4 regions of the Streptomyces griseochromogenes genome follow, and region 2 is predicted to be linked to each of the others. Evidence: riboswitches for the same ligand, from Rfam matches in the RefSeq annotation. Region 2 holds a riboswitch; each other region holds the start of a gene.
What was found. A riboswitch is a leader RNA that binds a small molecule or an ion and turns the genes downstream of it on or off. The one in region 2 is predicted to bind cobalamin.
Positions count from the first base shown of each region.

Region 1: linked by a shared signal. The riboswitch ahead of AVL59_RS11065 (CbtB domain-containing protein) and the one ahead of AVL59_RS36045 (cobalamin biosynthesis protein) in region 2 are both predicted to bind cobalamin.
Region 3: linked by a shared signal. The riboswitch ahead of AVL59_RS25635 (hypothetical protein) and the one ahead of AVL59_RS36045 (cobalamin biosynthesis protein) in region 2 are both predicted to bind cobalamin.
Region 4: linked by a shared signal. The riboswitch ahead of metE (5-methyltetrahydropteroyltriglutamate--homocysteine S-methyltransferase) and the one ahead of AVL59_RS36045 (cobalamin biosynthesis protein) in region 2 are both predicted to bind cobalamin.

Region 1 covers NZ_CP016279.1:2,601,343-2,605,546, reverse strand. Annotated here, with positions in the region: gene meaB (methylmalonyl Co-A mutase-associated GTPase MeaB) at 1-228, shown strand, start outside; gene AVL59_RS11080 (histidine phosphatase family protein) at 263-853, shown strand; gene AVL59_RS47835 (hypothetical protein) at 876-1,235, opposite strand; gene AVL59_RS11070 (CbtA family protein) at 1,329-2,081, opposite strand; gene AVL59_RS11065 (CbtB domain-containing protein) at 2,103-2,324, opposite strand; cobalamin riboswitch at 2,360-2,511, opposite strand; gene AVL59_RS11060 (short-chain fatty acyl-CoA regulator family protein) at 2,557-3,963, opposite strand.
Region 2 covers NZ_CP016279.1:8,314,205-8,318,408, forward strand. Annotated here, with positions in the region: gene AVL59_RS36030 (class II aldolase/adducin family protein) at 1-181, opposite strand, end outside; gene AVL59_RS36035 (inorganic phosphate transporter) at 509-1,771, shown strand; gene AVL59_RS36040 (hypothetical protein) at 1,805-2,032, shown strand; cobalamin riboswitch at 2,387-2,527, shown strand; gene AVL59_RS36045 (cobalamin biosynthesis protein) at 2,631-3,575, shown strand; gene AVL59_RS36050 (cobyric acid synthase) at 3,572-4,204, shown strand, end outside.
Region 3 covers NZ_CP016279.1:5,978,831-5,983,034, reverse strand. Annotated here, with positions in the region: gene AVL59_RS25640 (molybdopterin-dependent oxidoreductase) at 1-1,737, shown strand, start outside; cobalamin riboswitch at 1,853-1,974, shown strand; gene AVL59_RS25635 (hypothetical protein) at 2,116-2,466, shown strand; gene AVL59_RS25630 (enoyl-CoA hydratase/isomerase family protein) at 2,495-3,613, shown strand; gene AVL59_RS25625 (acetyltransferase-like protein) at 3,719-4,204, shown strand, end outside.
Region 4 covers NZ_CP016279.1:2,595,057-2,599,260, reverse strand. Annotated here, with positions in the region: gene aceB (malate synthase A) at 1-1,083, shown strand, start outside; gene AVL59_RS11045 (3-hydroxybutyryl-CoA dehydrogenase) at 1,080-1,952, shown strand; cobalamin riboswitch at 1,964-2,161, shown strand; gene metE (5-methyltetrahydropteroyltriglutamate--homocysteine S-methyltransferase) at 2,328-4,204, shown strand, end outside.

The sequences.
Region 1 (4,204 bases), 5.7 Mb from region 2:
GAACAGCACCGCACACTGCTCGACTCCACCGGGCGGCTCACCGCCAAGCGGCGGGACCAGCAGGTCGGCTGGACCTGGTCGATGGTCCGCGACGAACTGCTGGGCCGACTGCACGCGGACCCCGCGGTCCGCGAGGCCGCCCCCGCGCTCGAACAACAGGTCAGGGACGGCTCGTTGACGGCCACCCTGGCCGCGGAACGCATCCTGCGGGCGTTCGGCGCGCAGTGAGCCGGCCCGCGGCACCAGCAGGAGGAACAACCGCGTGACCAGTCGTGTCACCTTCGTCTCAGCGGCGATCACACCGTCGCTGCGGCGTGCACGCTTCGACGACGGCGACTCGATCGAGGCCGACGCGGCGGCGCGGGCGAGAGCGACGGCCGGGACCCTGCCCGCCGCCGTCCGTGTCGTCGCCTCCCCCGGCGTGCGCTGTCGTGAGACGGCCGCGGCGCTCGGCCTCGACGCCGCGGCGGACCCGGAACTCGCGGGCCTGGACATGGGCAGATGGCGGGGGCGGACCCTGGACGAGGTGAGCGCCGCCGAGCCCGAAGCGGTGGCGGGCTGGCTGGCCGATCCAGGCGCCGCACCGCACGGCGGGGAGTCCGTGCGGCAGCTGTGCGCCCGCCTCGCGCGCTGGCTGGACACGGAACGGCTGGGGGACGGCAGGACCCTCGCCGTGGTGGAGCCGGAGGTGGTACGGGCCGTGGTGGTGGGGGTGCTGGGCGCGCCCGAGGCCGCGTTCTGGCGCGTCGACGTCCCGCCGCTCACCGCGACGGAGGTCACCGGCCGGTCAGGGCGGTGGAACCTGCGTCTCGGAGCCGCCCTCGCCGCGCCGGGCGACGCGCCGGGTCACTGACACCGGCGCCCGCGGTCGGGGGCTAGGGCTTCTCCTCCCGGTGGCGGCGCAGCAGCGCCGCGATGGCGCACCGCAGACAGGCAGGATCCATGCCGTCGGCCGTGCCGTCGTGGCCGGGGCACCCGGCCGCGTCCGGTGTCCCGGCTGCCGCGCCCGGCGCGTGACAGGCGAAGGGGGAAGCCGGGTCGGCGACCAGGGCCTCGAGTTCCCGCAGCAGCCTCGCGTCGCGCTTGACCTGCTGGGCCAGTACCCGCACCCGTGCGCTCTGGCCGCCGATCTGGCGTCGGCTGGCGACCAGTTGCTCGTACTCCCGCACGGTCAGGGCCACCGCTTCTCGGCCGCCCAGGGTGATGTGACGCGGCTGGGGGTGGTGTCTGGCCACTCGGCTCCTCCGCTCGTCGCCTCCGCCGGTGTCCCGGAAACGCGAGAAGGCCCTCGGATGGTTCCGAAGGGCCCTCTCGTTGTCCGGAAGCGTTCAGTGCGAGGCGGGAACCGCGCGTCTGGACGCGGCTGTCGCGGGCTTGGGATTCAGCAGGCGCTCGGCCAGCTCGCCGAAGAGCAGCCCGAAACCTGTCCACATGACGGTCTGGATGGCCAGCGCCGAAAGCCGGAACCGCCACAGCAGGGTGGCCGGGAAGTCCTTCGGCACCTCGTTGATGACGGGCAGGAACTCGTAGGCCAGGCCGATCACGACGACGAAGGCGGCCACCGCGGCCACGGTCGCCCACCAGGTGCCCACGGTGGGCGCGAGCCGCTTGCCCAGGATGGTGGCGGCGACCGCCAGCAGCACACTGAGCAGCATCATCAGGAAGTACAGGGTCGTCCGCTTGCCGATGGTGTCGGGGTTCCCGACCGACGGCGGATTGGCCGGGTACTTCAGGAACGGTACGACGTACACGGCGAGCAGCGCGCAGCCGGACAGCAGCAGCGCGGTCGCCCGGGGGCCGAACCGGCCGACGCGGCCGAGCGCGAAGCAGTACGCGAGCGCGGCGATGCCGCCGAAGGCGACCCCGTAGACCAGGACTCCGGTGGCGAGACCGGCGGTGGACTGCAGGGAGCGGGAGACGACCTCCATCTCGTGCTCGTGGGAGTGGGCGTCCTCGAAGCTGATCGCCTTGTCGACGTTCGGCTCACCGAGCAGGTAGGCGACGACCAGGGCGAGCACGCCGGCGGCCAGGCCGGCGAGCATGCCCCGCACGAGGAGGTTTCTTACCGTTGCGGAGTTCATGGGGGTGCGGCGTCCCTGGCGTCAGTGGCAGGGGAAGCCGAGCAGGTGGCGGGCGTCGTGCACCCACTCGTGGACGTCCGTGCCGTTGAACACGGAGGTGGCGCCCTGCTCGGCGCCGACGAAGTAGAGCAGGACCAGCATCAGGATGCCGAAGAAGACCGCCCAGGGAGCAATCGCCTTCAGCGGCAGCGTGGCGGGAACGACGGGGGTGGTGGCTGTCGGCTGGGCGACGGTCTGCGCCATGGCAGAACCTCCTCTGGGAGTTCGCGTCCCATCTCGGTGGTGCACATGACGACGGCCACGGGTCTGACTCACCAGACGCCCCGGAAGGCGTCTCGCATACAGTGGCGCGACCGTGCCGGATTCCCACCGGCTTCCGTCTCGCCGTCGTCGATATCGGACAGACCGTACCGCGCCAGGCGTGCATGGCCAAGACCGCCTCGGTCGCCGTGATCTTCCTCTCCCGCCGACCGCGTCAACTCCGGGCGTCGGAGACGGGGTACGGCACGAAGGTGCCGGTGTTCTGGTCGATCCGCAGCGGGTGGCCGAGGGGCGGTGCGGCGCGCTGGGGGCAGTCGAGGCGTTCGCAGACACGGCAGCCCATGCCGATGGGGGTGGCGGCGGAGGCGTTCGCGAGGTCGAGGCCGTCGGAGTAGACGACGCGGTGGGCGTGGCGGATCTCGCAGCCGAGGCCGATGGCGAAGGTCTTGCCGGGTTCACCCCAGCCGCCGCGGTGCCGGGTCACCGCGCGGGCGGTCCACAAATAGCGCTGTCCGTCGGGCATTTCGGCGATCTGGACGTGGATGCGTCCGGGGACGGCGAACGCCTCGTAGACGTTCCACAGGGGGCAGGTGCCGCCCGCCCGGGAGAAGTGGAAGCCGGTCGCCGACTGCCGCTTGGACATGTTGCCGGCCCGGTCGACACGGACGAAGGAGAAGGGCACGCCGCGCAGCCTGGGGCGCTGGAGGGTGCTCAGCCGGTGGCAGACGGTCTCGTAGCCGAGGCCGTAGCGGTCGGTGAGGCGCTCGATGTCGTAGCGCGCCTCCTCGGCGGCCGTGTGGAAGGCGTCGTACGGCAGGATCAGGGCCGCCGCGAAGTAGTTGGCGACGCCGATGCGGGCCAGGCCGTGGGCGGGCGATCCGGGCTCGAAGTCCTCGGCGGCCTCGCGGTCGAGTTCGTCGCCGTGTTCGAGCAGGGCGAGCTGGGTGGCCATGCGGAAGGCGCGCTGGCCGGGGCGCAGACGGGTGGACAGGTGAAGCGTGCGGGTCGGCTCGTCGTAGTGGTGCAGATGGTCGCCGCGCTCGGCGGTGAGCCGGATGCCGTGGCGGTCGGCGAGGCGCGTGGTCAGCGCCCGTAGGACCTCGCCGGGCCGGATGCCGATCTCCCGGGAGAGCCGCTCCGCCGCGAGGTCGGTGTCGTGGAGGTAATTCTGGCGGCGGTAGAAGAAGTCCCTGATCTCCTCGTGCGGTGAGCCGGGCTGCTCCGGGCCCGGGCCGCGGCCGTCCGTGGCTCCGGCCAGGCGCTCGGCGAGCCGTTGGTTGCGGCGGCCGAGGTCGAGCAGGACCCGGGCGACCTCGGGTGTCCGCGAGGCGAGGTCCGTCAGGTCGGCGGCGGAGACCCGGGCCTCGGCCAGTTCCCCGGCCAGCGCCTCGCGGAGGTCTGCCACCAGACGCGTCGTGTCGCGCGCGGAGAAGAAGCCCGGGTCGACGCCGAAGGCCTCGGTCAGACGCAGCAGGACCGCAACGGTGAGCGGCCGGGAGTCGTGCTCCATCTGGTTCAGGTAGCTGGGCGAGATGGCGAGGACACGGGCCAACTCGGCCTGGCTCATGCGTCGTTCCTCGCGCAGGTGCCGCAGGCGCGCCCCGGCGTACGTCTTGCCCACCCCGTGATCCTCCGTGTCCGGCTGCGGCCAACGTACGCCATCGGGCCGCTCCCGTGCCCTTCGCAAACTTGGCGAACGGCGACGAGAAGATTCGCAGAAGTTGGCAGATGTCCACGGTTGTTGGCACTCAGTGCCAGTGTCAGAGTCTCAGTGCGGCCCGCCGGACACCGGCGACCACCGCCCGGAACCGGGGCGCGATTCATGCCCTGACGTCGGAGATCCCGGCGCCGACGGGGTCGTT
Region 2 (4,204 bases):
GGGTCAGCCGGTCGTAGGGCACGCCCGACGGGGTGACCAGCACGAGGTCCCCGACGCGCGCCGACACATTGCCGGAGGTGCCGACGACCAGCCCGTCGGCGACGGTCCGCCGGGCCGTCGCGACCACGCCCTCCCACAGGTGTGACTCTTCCGCTTCCGGATCCCGTCGCTGTTCAGCCATGCGGGGATCCTGCCAGCCGGCCCGGCGCCGCGGGGTCCCGTGGCGTGAATCGGGCCTGAATTCGTACTCCCGAGCGGGCGCCGGACGGCGCGCCGCTCGCCCGTCTCGGCGGCGGCCCGCGGGGTGACCAGGATCTCTTTCGCGGGCCGCCGAGGCGACCGCGGGCCTTCGCGCGCGGCCGGCAGCCATGGGGCGCCTGGGATGTCGACCCGAACACGACCCCGACAACCCGCCACTGACATCCTGAAGCCCGCTTCAGTTCACTTTCCGTTCACCCAGGTTGCCTACGGTCCAACAGCCAATGACCTCGAACGATTGCCTGGGTAAATGGAAAACTTCTCGCTGATCCTCGCGATTGTGGTGGTAACCGCACTCGCGTTTGATTTCACGAACGGTTTCCACGACACCGCCAACGCGATGGCCACGACCATCTCGACCGGTGCGCTCAAGCCCAAGGTCGCGGTGGCCATGTCCGCCGCCCTCAACCTTGTAGGCGCCTTCCTCTCCGTGGAGGTCGCCAACACGATCTCCAAGGGTCTCGTCGACGAGAACGGCATACGTCCCGAGGTCATATTCGCCGCGCTGGTCGGCGCGATCCTCTGGAACCTGGTGACCTGGCTGGTGGGACTGCCCTCCAGCTCCTCCCACGCGCTGATGGGCGGCCTGATCGGCGCCACCGTCGCCTCCGCCGGCTTCGGTGCCGTCCACGGTGACGTCCTGGTCACCAAGGTCCTGCTCCCGGCGGTCGCCGCCCCGGTCGTGGCGGGTCTCGCGGCGATGTTCGCCACCCGGTTCTCCTACGGCATCGGCCGCGGCGCCGAGGGCGAGGCCACCCGCAAGGGCTACCGCGCGGGGCAGATCGCCTCGGCCGGCCTGGTCTCCCTGGCCCACGGCACCAACGACGCCCAGAAGACGATGGGCATCATCACCCTGGCGCTGATCGCGGGCGGCGCGGTCGCCCCCGGCTCCAACCCTCCCACCTGGGTGATCCTCTCCGCGGGCCTGGCCATCGCGCTCGGTACCTACATCGGCGGCTGGCGCATCATCCGCACCATGGGCAAGGGGCTGACCGACCTGGAGCCGCGACAGGGCTTCGCCGCCCAGACCAGCGCGGCCACCGCCATCCTGGCCTCCTCCCACCTCGGCTTCTCCCTCTCCACCACCCATGTCGTCTCCGGCTCGGTGATGGGCGCGGGCCTCGGCCGCAAGGGCGGTGTGGTCCGCTGGTCCACCGCGACCCGCATGGCCGTCGCCTGGGTGCTCACCCTCCCGGCCGCCGCACTGGTCGGCGCGGGCGCCGAGTCCGTCACGGACCTGGGCGACTGGGGCACCGCGGTCGTCGCCGTCTTCCTCGTCGGCGCCAGCGCCACGATCTGGAAGATCTCCCGTCGCCAGGTCGTCGACCACACCAACGTCGTGGCCGACGACACCGCCGAGCCGGCCGGCGTGGTGACCACCGCCATCGCCGCGGTGACCCCGCCGCCCGCGGGCACCGTCACCGAGGGCCTGACGGCCACGATCCCGTCTCCGGCCGCCGCCACCGACCCGGCCCCCGCCGCTCCGGCGACCCCGCCGGCCGCCACGGTCTGACCCGAGCACCCGGTAACTGAAGGAAGCATCCCCATGAAGATCGACTGGGCGGCCCTCGGCTCCGTCTTCGGCGTCAGCCTCGTGTTCACGGTGGGCCTGGTGGCCCTGTTCACCCTCGGCATCAACGGCCTCGCGCGCCGCGAGAAGGCCGCCGCACAGGGCGGCTCCGCCGCGCTGGCGGTGACGGGCGCGTACGTGTGCTTCGCGGCCTGCGCGGCCGCGGTGGCCTACGGGATCCATTTGATCGTGGCCAAGGCCTAGTTCCCCGGAGTCCCTCCTGCGCCCTGCCGGGCCGGCACGTCAGCCGGAGCGGCAGGGCGCAGGTGTGTCCACGGCGGGCGGGACCCGCCCACCACCTCCGGCGGTACGACCTGACCGTCGTCCGGCGGCAGTTCGGCCACGTACGCCACCGTGCGTCTCCCCCGCGTCCGTTGCATCCCGTATGAGACGTACGCACCCTTGCCATGCTCACGGTGTGTGAGCACAAGAGGGATCCCCGAACGTCGCCCGGAGGAGGGGGAATTCACCGCGACCCGGTCGTCGGGCACGGCCCGGCGGGCCGGCGATGTGGGCCTCAGCACAGTCCACCGTCCCAGGTCAAAGGCAAGTTGACGGCCCTTCCGGGTGCGTGGTGGACTGCCCACGCCATGTACGGCGGCAGAAGAGGAAGCCGGTGCGAATCCGGCGCGGTCCCGCCACTGTCACCGGGGAAGAACATCCCCGGGAGCCAGGAACTCTCACCGCCGGTCTCGTCGAACCAGGGCGCGGACACCCTGAGTGAGGACACATATCGCCATGCTCGGCCGCCGATCGAGGACCAGTACCGGACCCGCCCCTGAGCCCACGGCCGGCTGAGCCGATGGGTGCCGATCGCTCATACGCGTACGGCGCCGCCGCCGGCCTTCTCGGCGACCTGTTCCTCGGCGATCCGCGCCGCGGGCATCCGGTCGCCGTGTTCGGGCGCGCGGCCGCGGCCGTGGAACGCGTGCTGTGGCACGACCACCGTGGCTGGGGCGCCCTGCACACCGCCGTGTGCGCGGGCGGCGCCGTGGCGCTGGGGGCCGTCGCCGAGCGGGCCGTACGCCGCTCCCCCGCCGCCTCCGTCGCGCTGGCCGGTGCCGCCACCTGGGCCGTCGTCGGGGGCACGTCGCTGGCCCGGGAGGCCCGGACCGTCGGGCGCGCGCTGGAGGCCGGGGACATCGAGGCGGCGCGGGCGCGGCTGCCGCATCTGTGCGGCCGGGATCCGCAGGCCCTCGACGCCGACGGGATCGCCCGGGCCGTGGTCGAGTCCGTCGCCGAGAACACCTCCGACGCCGTCGTGGGTGCGCTGGTGTGGGGTGCGGTGGGCGGGGTGCCGGGGCTGCTCGGGTTCCGGGCCGTCAACACCCTGGACGCGATGGTGGGGCACAAGTCGGCCCGCTTCCGGCGCTACGGCTGGGCCTCCGCCCGGCTCGACGACCTCGCCGGCTGGCCGGGGGCGCGGCTGACCGCCGTACTCGCGGCCGCCGCCGGACCCGACCCGCGCGGCGCCCTGCGCGCCTGGCGGGCCGACGCCCGCAAGCACCCGAGCCCCAACGCCGGGCCCGTCGAGGCCTCGTTCGCGGGCGCTCTCGGTGTGCGGCTGGGCGGCACGCTCTCCTACGGCGGACGCGTCGAGCACCGGCCCGTGCTCAACGGGGATTCCGGGCGGGCCGTCCAGGTCACCGACATCGACCGGGCCGTACGGCTCTCCCGCCGCGTCGGCCTGCTCGCGCTCGGCGCGACGGTCGCCGCGCGCCGACTCGTGAAGGGACGTGGGAAGTGAACGGTGGTCTCCTCGTCGCCGGTACCACCTCCGACGCCGGCAAGAGCGTCGTGACGGCCGGGATCTGCCGGTGGCTGGTGCGCCAGGGCGTCAAGGTCGCGCCCTTCAAGGCGCAGAACATGTCCCTGAACTCGTTCGTGACGCGCGAGGGCGCCGAGATCGGGCGGGCGCAGGCCATGCAGGCCCAGGCCTGTCGCGTCGAACCGACGGCGCTGATGAACCCCGTGCTGCTCAAGCCGGGCGGCGAACAGAGCAGCCAGGTGGTGCTGCTGGGCAAGCCGGTGGGCGAGCTGAGCGCGCGCGGGTACCACGGAGGGCGCCGGCAACGGCTTCTGGGCACGGTCCTGGACTGTCTGGCCGAGTTGCGGGGCACGTATGACGCGGTGATCTGTGAGGGGGCCGGTTCGCCCGCGGAGATCAATCTGCGGCGGACCGACATCGTGAACATGGGGATCGCGCGGAACGCGCGGCTGCCCGTGCTCGTCGTCGGCGACATCGACCGGGGCGGTGTCTTCGCCTCGTTCTTCGGCACGGTCGCCCTGCTCTCACCGGAGGACCAGGAACTGGTCGCCGGGTTCCTGGTGAACAAGTTCCGCGGGGATGTCAGCCTGCTGGAGCCGGGGCTGGAC
Region 3 (4,204 bases), 2.3 Mb from region 2:
GCCGGGATGTACTCCAGAGCGGAGGCGACGCATTCCACCGCGCACGGCATCGACGGCTCCCCGCGGTCGTCCGCCCCGTCCGCGGACGCCCCGCGCCGCCAGGTCGTGATCCTCTGGGCGTCGCAGACCGGCAACGCCGAGGAGTTCGCGATCGCCGCGTCCGAGAGACTCACCTCCGACGGCCACTCCGCCGCCCTCCTGCCCATGGAGGAGGCCGACCCCGCAGCGCTGCCCTCCGACGCCGACCTGCTGCTGATCACGAGCACCTTCGGCGACGGCGACGCCCCGGACAACGGCGCCGAGTTCTGGGACGCCCTCGCCTCGCCCGACGCCCCGCGCCTCGCGGGCAGGCGCTACGCCGTCCTCGCCTTCGGCGACTCCTCGTACGACGACTTCTGCGGCCATGGCCGCCGTCTCGACCGGCGCATGGAGGAGCTGGAGGCGATACGCCTGGCCCCGCGCACCGACTGCGAACCGGACTTCGAGACCGAGGCCGGGGCCTGGCTCGACCAGGTGCTCACTGTGCTGAAGAGCCCCGAGCACCCGGCCTCCGATCCCGCCTTCGATCCGGCGCCCGATCCGGCCCCCGCCACCCCGGCGGCTCCCCGCCCGAGCCGTTCCGCCCCCGTCACCGCCCGCCTGACCGGAAACCGCCTGCTGAGCCTGCCCGGTGCGGTCAAGGAGGTGAGGCGCTTCACCTTCGACACGCGTGACAGCGACACCCCGCTGGTCTACGAGGCCGGGGACGCCCTGGCGGTGCAGCCGGTCAACTGGCCGGAGCTCGTGACGGAGTGGCTGGCCGTCACCGGCCTGGACGCGGACGCGGCCGTTCGGGTCACCAACGCCGGGGACGTGCCCTTCGCCGAGGCACTGCTGCGCCATCTGGACATCACCCGTATCACTCCCGGCCTGCTGCGCTTCGTCGCCGACCGCGCCCGCGACCCGCGCGAGCTGCGCAAGCTGCTGCGGCAGGACAACAAGGGGGAGCTGGCCCAGTGGTCCTGGGGCCGCCAGGCCGTCGACGTGGTCGCCGAGTTCGGAATCCGGGCCGGGGCACAGCAATGGGCCGACGTGCTGGGGCGCCTGCAACCCCGCATGTACTCCATATCCTCCAGCCCCCTGACAGACCCTCACCTCGTCTCGCTGACCGTCTCCGTCGTCCGCTACGAGAACCTCGGCGGCCGCCCCCGACAGGGCGTGTGCTCCCCGTTCCTCGCCGACGCCGAGCCCGGCACACCGGTTCCGGTCCGCGTCCAGCGGGCGTCGCACTTCCGCCCGCCCGCCGACCCCGCAGCACCGGCCGTGATGGTGGGCCCCGGCACCGGCGTCGCGCCCTTCATCGGCTTTCTGGAGGACCGCCGGGCCCGCGGCCACCACGCGCCGAACTGGCTGTTCTTCGGCGAACAGCGCCGGGCCGCCGACTTCTACTACGAGGAGGAGCTGACCGCGTTCCTCGCCGACGGCACGCTCACCCGTCTGGACACCGCCTTCTCCCGCGATCAGCGCGCCAAGATCTACGTCCAGGACCGGATGCGCGAACACGGTGCGCAGCTGTGGTCCTGGCTCCGGGACGGCGCCCATCTCTACGTCTGCGGCGACGCCTCCCGGATGGCCAAAGACGTCGACCGGGCCCTGCGGGAGACGGCCGTCGTCCACGGCGGCCTGGACGAGGCCGAGGCGGCGGCGTACGTCAAACAGCTCGCCGCCGACAAGCGCTACGCGCGCGACGTGTACTGACCACGACGGCCGGGGCCGCCGCGTCGGCCGGTCCGGGTGCCCGGGTCGTCGTCGCGAGGATGACGGGAGCTGGTCGGCGATGGAATGATGATCCGCGACAAGGCGACGGCGATCCGAGGAAGCCGGTGTGAATCCGGCGCGGTCCCGCCACTGTGATCGGTGAGCGAGTTCCGACAGGCCACTGTCCGCGAGGGCGGGAAGGCCGGGACGAGCGACGACCCGAGAGCCAGGAGACTCACGCGGTCGCCTCCTCGACGGACACCGGGGCGGATTTCCCCGGGGGAGGAGTGGTTGACCGTGCCAGAGAACCTGGCGGAACCGGCATCCGGCGACGCGGTAGTCGTACCGGGGGCCGAACCGGCGCCCTGCCGTGTCGTCGTGTGCCGGGACTGCTGCTGTGGCAGTACCAAGGTGACCGGCGTCGATCACGCGGGGCAGACCGCGCGTCTGCGAGCGGAGGTTCCTGTGCGCATCTCCGCCTGCCTCGACGTCTGCGAACAGGCCAACGTCATCGTCGTACAGCCCTCCGCCGCCGGACGGGCCGCCGGCGGCCGACCGGTCTGGCTGGGACTCGTCAACGACCCCCACGCCACCGAGGACATCACCGACTGGGTACGCGCGGGCGGGCCGGGCATCGCACCCCTGCCGGAGATCCTCGATCTCTATGCCTTCACACCGCCGCGGCTCAGCGCGGCGACCCGGGACCGGCGCGGCGTGAGCCGTCGTTGAACCATCGAGACAAGGAACCGATGAGATCATGCGTGTCGATCGTGGCCCGCGGCCTGACGGAGGCGTTCGGACGACCGGTACCGAGGAATCCGTCCTGCTGCACACAGCCGGACGGGCCGCCCACATCACCCTCAACCGGCCGAAGGCACTCAACGCGCTGTCCCACGCGATGGTGCGCCGCATCGATGAGGCCCTGACCGCCTGGGAGCACGACCCGGCCGTGGAGACCGTGGTCATCACCGGGGCCGGGGAGCGCGGTCTGTGCGCGGGCGGCGACATCCGCGCCGTCCACGACGACGCGCGCGACGGCGACGGCACCGCCTCGGCCGCGTTCTGGCGCGACGAGTACCACCTCAACGCCCGCATCGCCCACTACCCCAAGCCCTACGTCGCCGTCATGGACGGCATCGTCATGGGCGGCGGCGTCGGCATCTCGGCGCACGGCAGCGTACGGATCGTCACCGAACGGTCGAGGGTCGCCATGCCCGAGACCGGCATCGGCTTCGTCCCCGACGTCGGCGGCACCTACCTCCTCTCCCTCGCCCCGGGCGAACTGGGCACCCACCTCGCACTGACCGGCGCACAGATCGGCGCCGCCGACGCCCTGCTGTGCGGGCTCGCCGACCACTACGTGCCGTCCGACGCGCTCCGGGCCTTCGTCGCCGACCTCGCCGACCTGACCGTGGAGCAGGTGCTCGCCCGTCACACGCAGTCGCCGCCCACGGGCGAGTTGGCCGGCCGGAGGGAGTGGATCGACGCCTGCTACGCCGCCGACACGGTGGAGGAGATCGTCCGGCGGCTGCTCGCCCATGGCGACACGGCGGCGAAGGAAGCAGCGGAGACCCTGCTCACCAGGTCGCCCAGCGCCCTGAAGGTCACCCTGGCCGCCCTGCGCCACGCCCGGCGGCTCGGCTCGCTGGAGCGGGTTCTCGACCAGGAGTACCGCGTCTCCTGCGCCGCCCTGAGCACTCCCGACCTGGTGGAGGGCATCCGCGCCCAGGTCATCGACAAGGACCGCAACCCCCGCTGGTCGCCCGCGACCCTCGCCGAAGTGACCGACACCGACGTCGAGCGCTGCTTCACCTCCCTCGGCGAACACGAACTCGGCCTCGCCGGGCCCGGCACGACTCCCGAGGCGGCCCGGTGAGCTGAACCGACGTGTTCACCGGACGGCCGGCACGAGCCGCCGTCGAGGGGTAAAACCGCTGGCCAAGAGGGTGTTCCCATGACAGGGTTCCCCACCGTGACAGACATGGACAGCATCTTGATCACCCCGCTCACCGAGCGTCCGTCATTGACGTCCCGGCTCTACGAGATGACCGAGACGTGGCCCGCTTTCATCCCTCAGGATCTGGTCGCGGGCGCCCTGTTGAGCCGGGTGGCCGAAGACTTCCCCGAGTACTGCGTGGTGGCGACGGACGGCGACCGCGTAGTGGCACGCGGGTTGAGTGTGCCCTTCGACGCCGGGCTCGACGGCCGTGAGGAGATGCCGGACAAGGGCTGGGACCAAGTGCTCGTATGGGCCTACCGCGACCGGCACCTCGGGAACGCGCCGACGACAGCCAGCGCGCTGGAGATCACGGTGGACACCGAGTACCTCGGCCGTGGTCTGTCCTACCGCATGCTGACCGCGCTGCGGGACGGCGCCCGACGACAGGGCCACGACGCGTTGCTGGCCCCGGTCCGTCCCACGGCCAAACACCTCGAACCACGGGTCCCCATGGCCGACTACATCCGC
Region 4 (4,204 bases), 5.7 Mb from region 2:
CACCTCGACGAGGAGCACCTGGAGTACGACGGACGCCCCGTGCCCGCCGCGCTCGTCGACTTCGGCCTGTACTTCTTCCACTGCGCGCAGCGGCAGATCGACGCGGGTCACGGCCCGTACTTCTACCTCCCGAAGCTGGAGAACCGCTACGAGGCCCGACTGTGGAACGACGTCTTCGTCACCGCGCAGGAACTCCTCGGCATCCCCCGGGGCACGATCCGCGCCACCGTCCTGATCGAGACGATCACCGCCGCGTTCGAGATGGAGGAGATCCTCTACGAGCTGCGTGAGCACAGCTCCGGTCTCAACGCGGGCCGCTGGGACTACCTCTTCAGCCTGATCAAGACCTTCGGCCACCGCACCGACTTCCTGCTGCCGGACCGGGCCAAGGTGACGATGACCGCGCCCTTCATGCGGGCGTACACCGAACTCCTCGTGCGCACCTGCCACCGCCGCGGCGCCCACGCCATCGGTGGTATGGCGGCGCAGGTGCCGAGCAAGGACCCGGCCGCCCACGAGGCGGCGCTCGCCAAGGTCCGGCTGGACAAGGAGCGGGAGGCCGAGGACGGCTTCGACGGCTCCTGGGTCGCGCACCCCGCACTCGTACCCGTGTGCCGCGAGGTGTTCGACGGTGTCCTCGGCGAGCGTCCGCACCAGCTCGACCGGACGCGGGACGACGTGGAGGTGACGGCCGCGGATCTGCTCTCGGTGCGCCGGATCAGCGGGCCGCCCACGGCGGAGGGCGTGCGGACCAACATCTCGGTCGCCCTGCGCTACTTCGCCGCCTGGCTGCGCGGGCAGGGCGCCGTCGCGCTGAGCGGCCTCATGGAGGACGCGGCCACCGCCGAGATCGCCCGGGTGCAGATCTGGCAGTGGCTGCGGCACCGGGTGATCGACCGGGAGACGGTCCTCGGGCTGCTCGACGAGGAACTCGCGGCGCTGGGCGCCGAGTACCCGTGGGCACCCGTGGAGGAGGTCCGGGCCCTCTTCGAACGCACGGCACTGACCGGTGAGTTGCCGCTCTTCTTCACCCCGGACGCCTATGCCCGCCACCTGGTGCGCCGGACGCAGGCCCGGTCATGAGCGGCGGCATCCGGCGTGTCGGAGTGGTCGGCGGCGGCCAGATGGGCGCGGGCATCGCCGAGGTGTGCGCGCGGGCCGGGATCGACACGATCGTCTGCGAGGCCGACGCCACGGCCGCCCACGCCGCGCGGGAGCGGGTGGCGGCTTCCCTGGAGCGTGCCGTACGGCGGGGCAAGCTGGAGCGGTCCGCCGCACAGGACGCCCTCGCCCGCCTGGTCTTCACCGGCGAGCCGGCGGACTTGGCCGACCGGCAGCTGGTCGTCGAGGCCGTCGTCGAGAACGCCGACGCCAAGGCGGAGGTGTTCGCGGCCCTCGACAAGATCGTCGAGGACCCGGAGGCCGTCCTGGCCACGAACACCTCCTCCCTCCCCGTCATGCGCCTCGGCATGGCCACGAGCCGCGCCGACCGGGTCGTAGGTCTGCACTTCTTCAACCCTGTCCCCGTACTGCCCCTGGTGGAGCTCGTGACGTCCCTGCACACGGCGCCCGAAGCGGCGGCCGTCGTCGAGGAGTTCGCCGCGCTCACGCTCGGCAAGACGGTCATCCGCTCCCGGGACCGGGCCGGTTTCGTCGTCAACGCGCTGCTCGTCCCGTACCTGCTCTCGGCGATCCGTATGACGGAGTCCGGCTTCGCCACCGCCGCCGACATCGACGCCGGCATGGAACTGGGCTGCGCCCACCCCATGGGCCCGCTGAAGCTGGCGGACCTGATCGGGCTCGACACCGTGGCCTCGATCGCCGAGTCCCTGTACGACGAGTTCAGGGAACCCCTCTACGCCCCTCCCCCGCTGCTGCAGCGGATGGTGGAAGCGGGGCTGCTGGGCCGCAAGGCCGGTCGGGGATTCCACATGTACGACCCGACCCCGTAGGGTGGCCGGTGCAGCTGGTTCGCCCCGTCAGCCAGGCGGGACGCGTCGTAAGAGGGAACCCGGTGGAAATCCGGGACTGCCCCGCAGCGGTGAGCGGGAACGACCGCCGTCATACGCACTGGGCCCGATGTACAGGGTCTGGGAAGCGACGGCCAGTAGGTGTCCTCCCCCATGAGGACGTGCCCGCGAGTCCGAAGACCTGCCAACTGCCCGCGTACGGGACGACTCGTGCGCGGAATCCCGGTGACCTCGAGGGCGGGTCGGCGTGCGTGACCGAACGGACGGCCGACGGCCGCTGCCGTCCGGTACGTCACCCCTTCGCGCTCTCGTCCCGTCCCCGGGATCTCAGGGATTCATCTCGCGAAGGAGATCTCCGTGACCACCAAGTCCGCAGCCGCGGCAGCACGGGCCACCGTGTACGGCTACCCCCGCCAGGGCCAGGGCCGGGAGCTGAAGAAGGCGATCGAGGGCCACTGGAAGGGCCGGGTCACCGCCGACGCCCTGCGCACGGCCGCCGCCGAACTGCGTCGCACCAACTGGCGGCAGCTGGCGGAGGCCGGCGTCGACGAGGTCCCGACCGGTGACTTCTCGTACTACGACCACGTCCTGGACACCACCGTCATGGTGGGCGCGATCCCCGACCGGCACCGGGCGGCCGTCGCCGCCGACCCGCTGGAAGGCTACTTCGCCATGGCCCGCGGCACGCAGGAAGTCGCGCCACTGGAGATGACCAAGTGGTTCGACACCAACTACCACTATCTCGTGCCCGAGTTGGGCCCGGACACGCGGTTCGCGGCCGACTCCGGCAAGCAGGTCTCCGAGCTGAAGGAAGCCCTCGCCCTGGAGTTGACGGCACGTCCCGTGCTGGTCGGCCCGGTGACCTACCTGCTGCTCGCCAAGCCCGCGCCCGGGGTGTCCGCGGACTTCGAGCCGCTCACCCTCCTGGACCGTCTGCTCCCGGTGTACGCCGAGGTCCTCGCCGACCTGCGCGCGGCCGGTGCCGAGTGGGTGCAGCTCGACGAGCCGGCCCTGGTCCAGGACCGTACCCCGGCCGAACTGAACGCCGCCGCCCGCGCCTACCGCGATCTCGGTGCCCTCACCGACCGGCCCAAGCTGCTGGTCGCCTCCTACTTCGACCGGCTCGGCGATGCCCTGCCGGTGCTGGCCAAGGCACCGGTGGAGGGCCTGGCCCTGGACTTCACCGAGGCGGCCGCCGCCAACCTGGACGCGCTCGCGGCCGTCGGCGGACTGCCCGGCAAGCGGCTGGTCGCCGGTGTCGTGAACGGCCGCAACATCTGGGGCAACGACCTGTCGGCCTCCCTGGCCACGCTCGGCACCCTGCTCGGCCTGGCCGACCGGGTCGACGTGTCGGCCTCCTGCTCACTCCTGCACGTCCCCCTCGACGCGGCGGCCGAGCGGGACATCGAGCCGCAGATCCTGCGCTGGCTCGCCTTCGCCCGGCAGAAGACGGCCGAGATCGTCACCCTCGCCAAGGGCCTGGCCCGCGGCACCGACACGATCACCGCGCAGCTGTCGGCGAACCGGGCCGATCTGGCCTCCCGCGCACACTCGCCCATCACCCATGACCCGGCCGTGCGCGCCCGCACCGCCGCCGTCACGGACGACGACGCGCGCCGCTGCCGGCCATACCCCGAGCGGGCCGCGGCCCAGCGCGCCCACCTGCGCCTCCCCGCGCTCCCCACCACGACCATCGGCTCCTTCCCGCAGACCGGCGAACTGCGCTCCGCGCGCGCCGACTTGAGGGCCGGCCGCATCGACACCGCCGGATACGAGGAACGCGTCGGGGCGGAGATCCGCGAGGTGATCGCCTTCCAGGAGAAGGCGGGCCTGGACGTCCTGGTGCACGGCGAGGCCGAACGCAACGACATGGTCCAGTACTTCGCCGAGCGGCTCACCGGCTACCTCGCCACGCAGCACGGCTGGGTCCAGTCCTACGGCACCCGTTACGTCCGGCCGCCGATCCTGGCCGGCGACATCTCGCGCCCCGAGCCGATGACGGTGCGCTGGACGACGTACGCCCAGTCCCTCACCGACCGCCCGGTCAAGGGCATGCTCACCGGTCCCGTCACCATGCTCGCCTGGTCCTTCGTCCGCGACGACCAGCCCCTCGCCGACACCGCCCGCCAGGTGGCCCTCGCCCTGCGCGAGGAGGTGAACGACCTGGAGGCGGCAGGTACTTCGGTGATCCAGGTCGACGAGCCCGCCCTGCGCGAAACCCTCCCCCTGCGTGC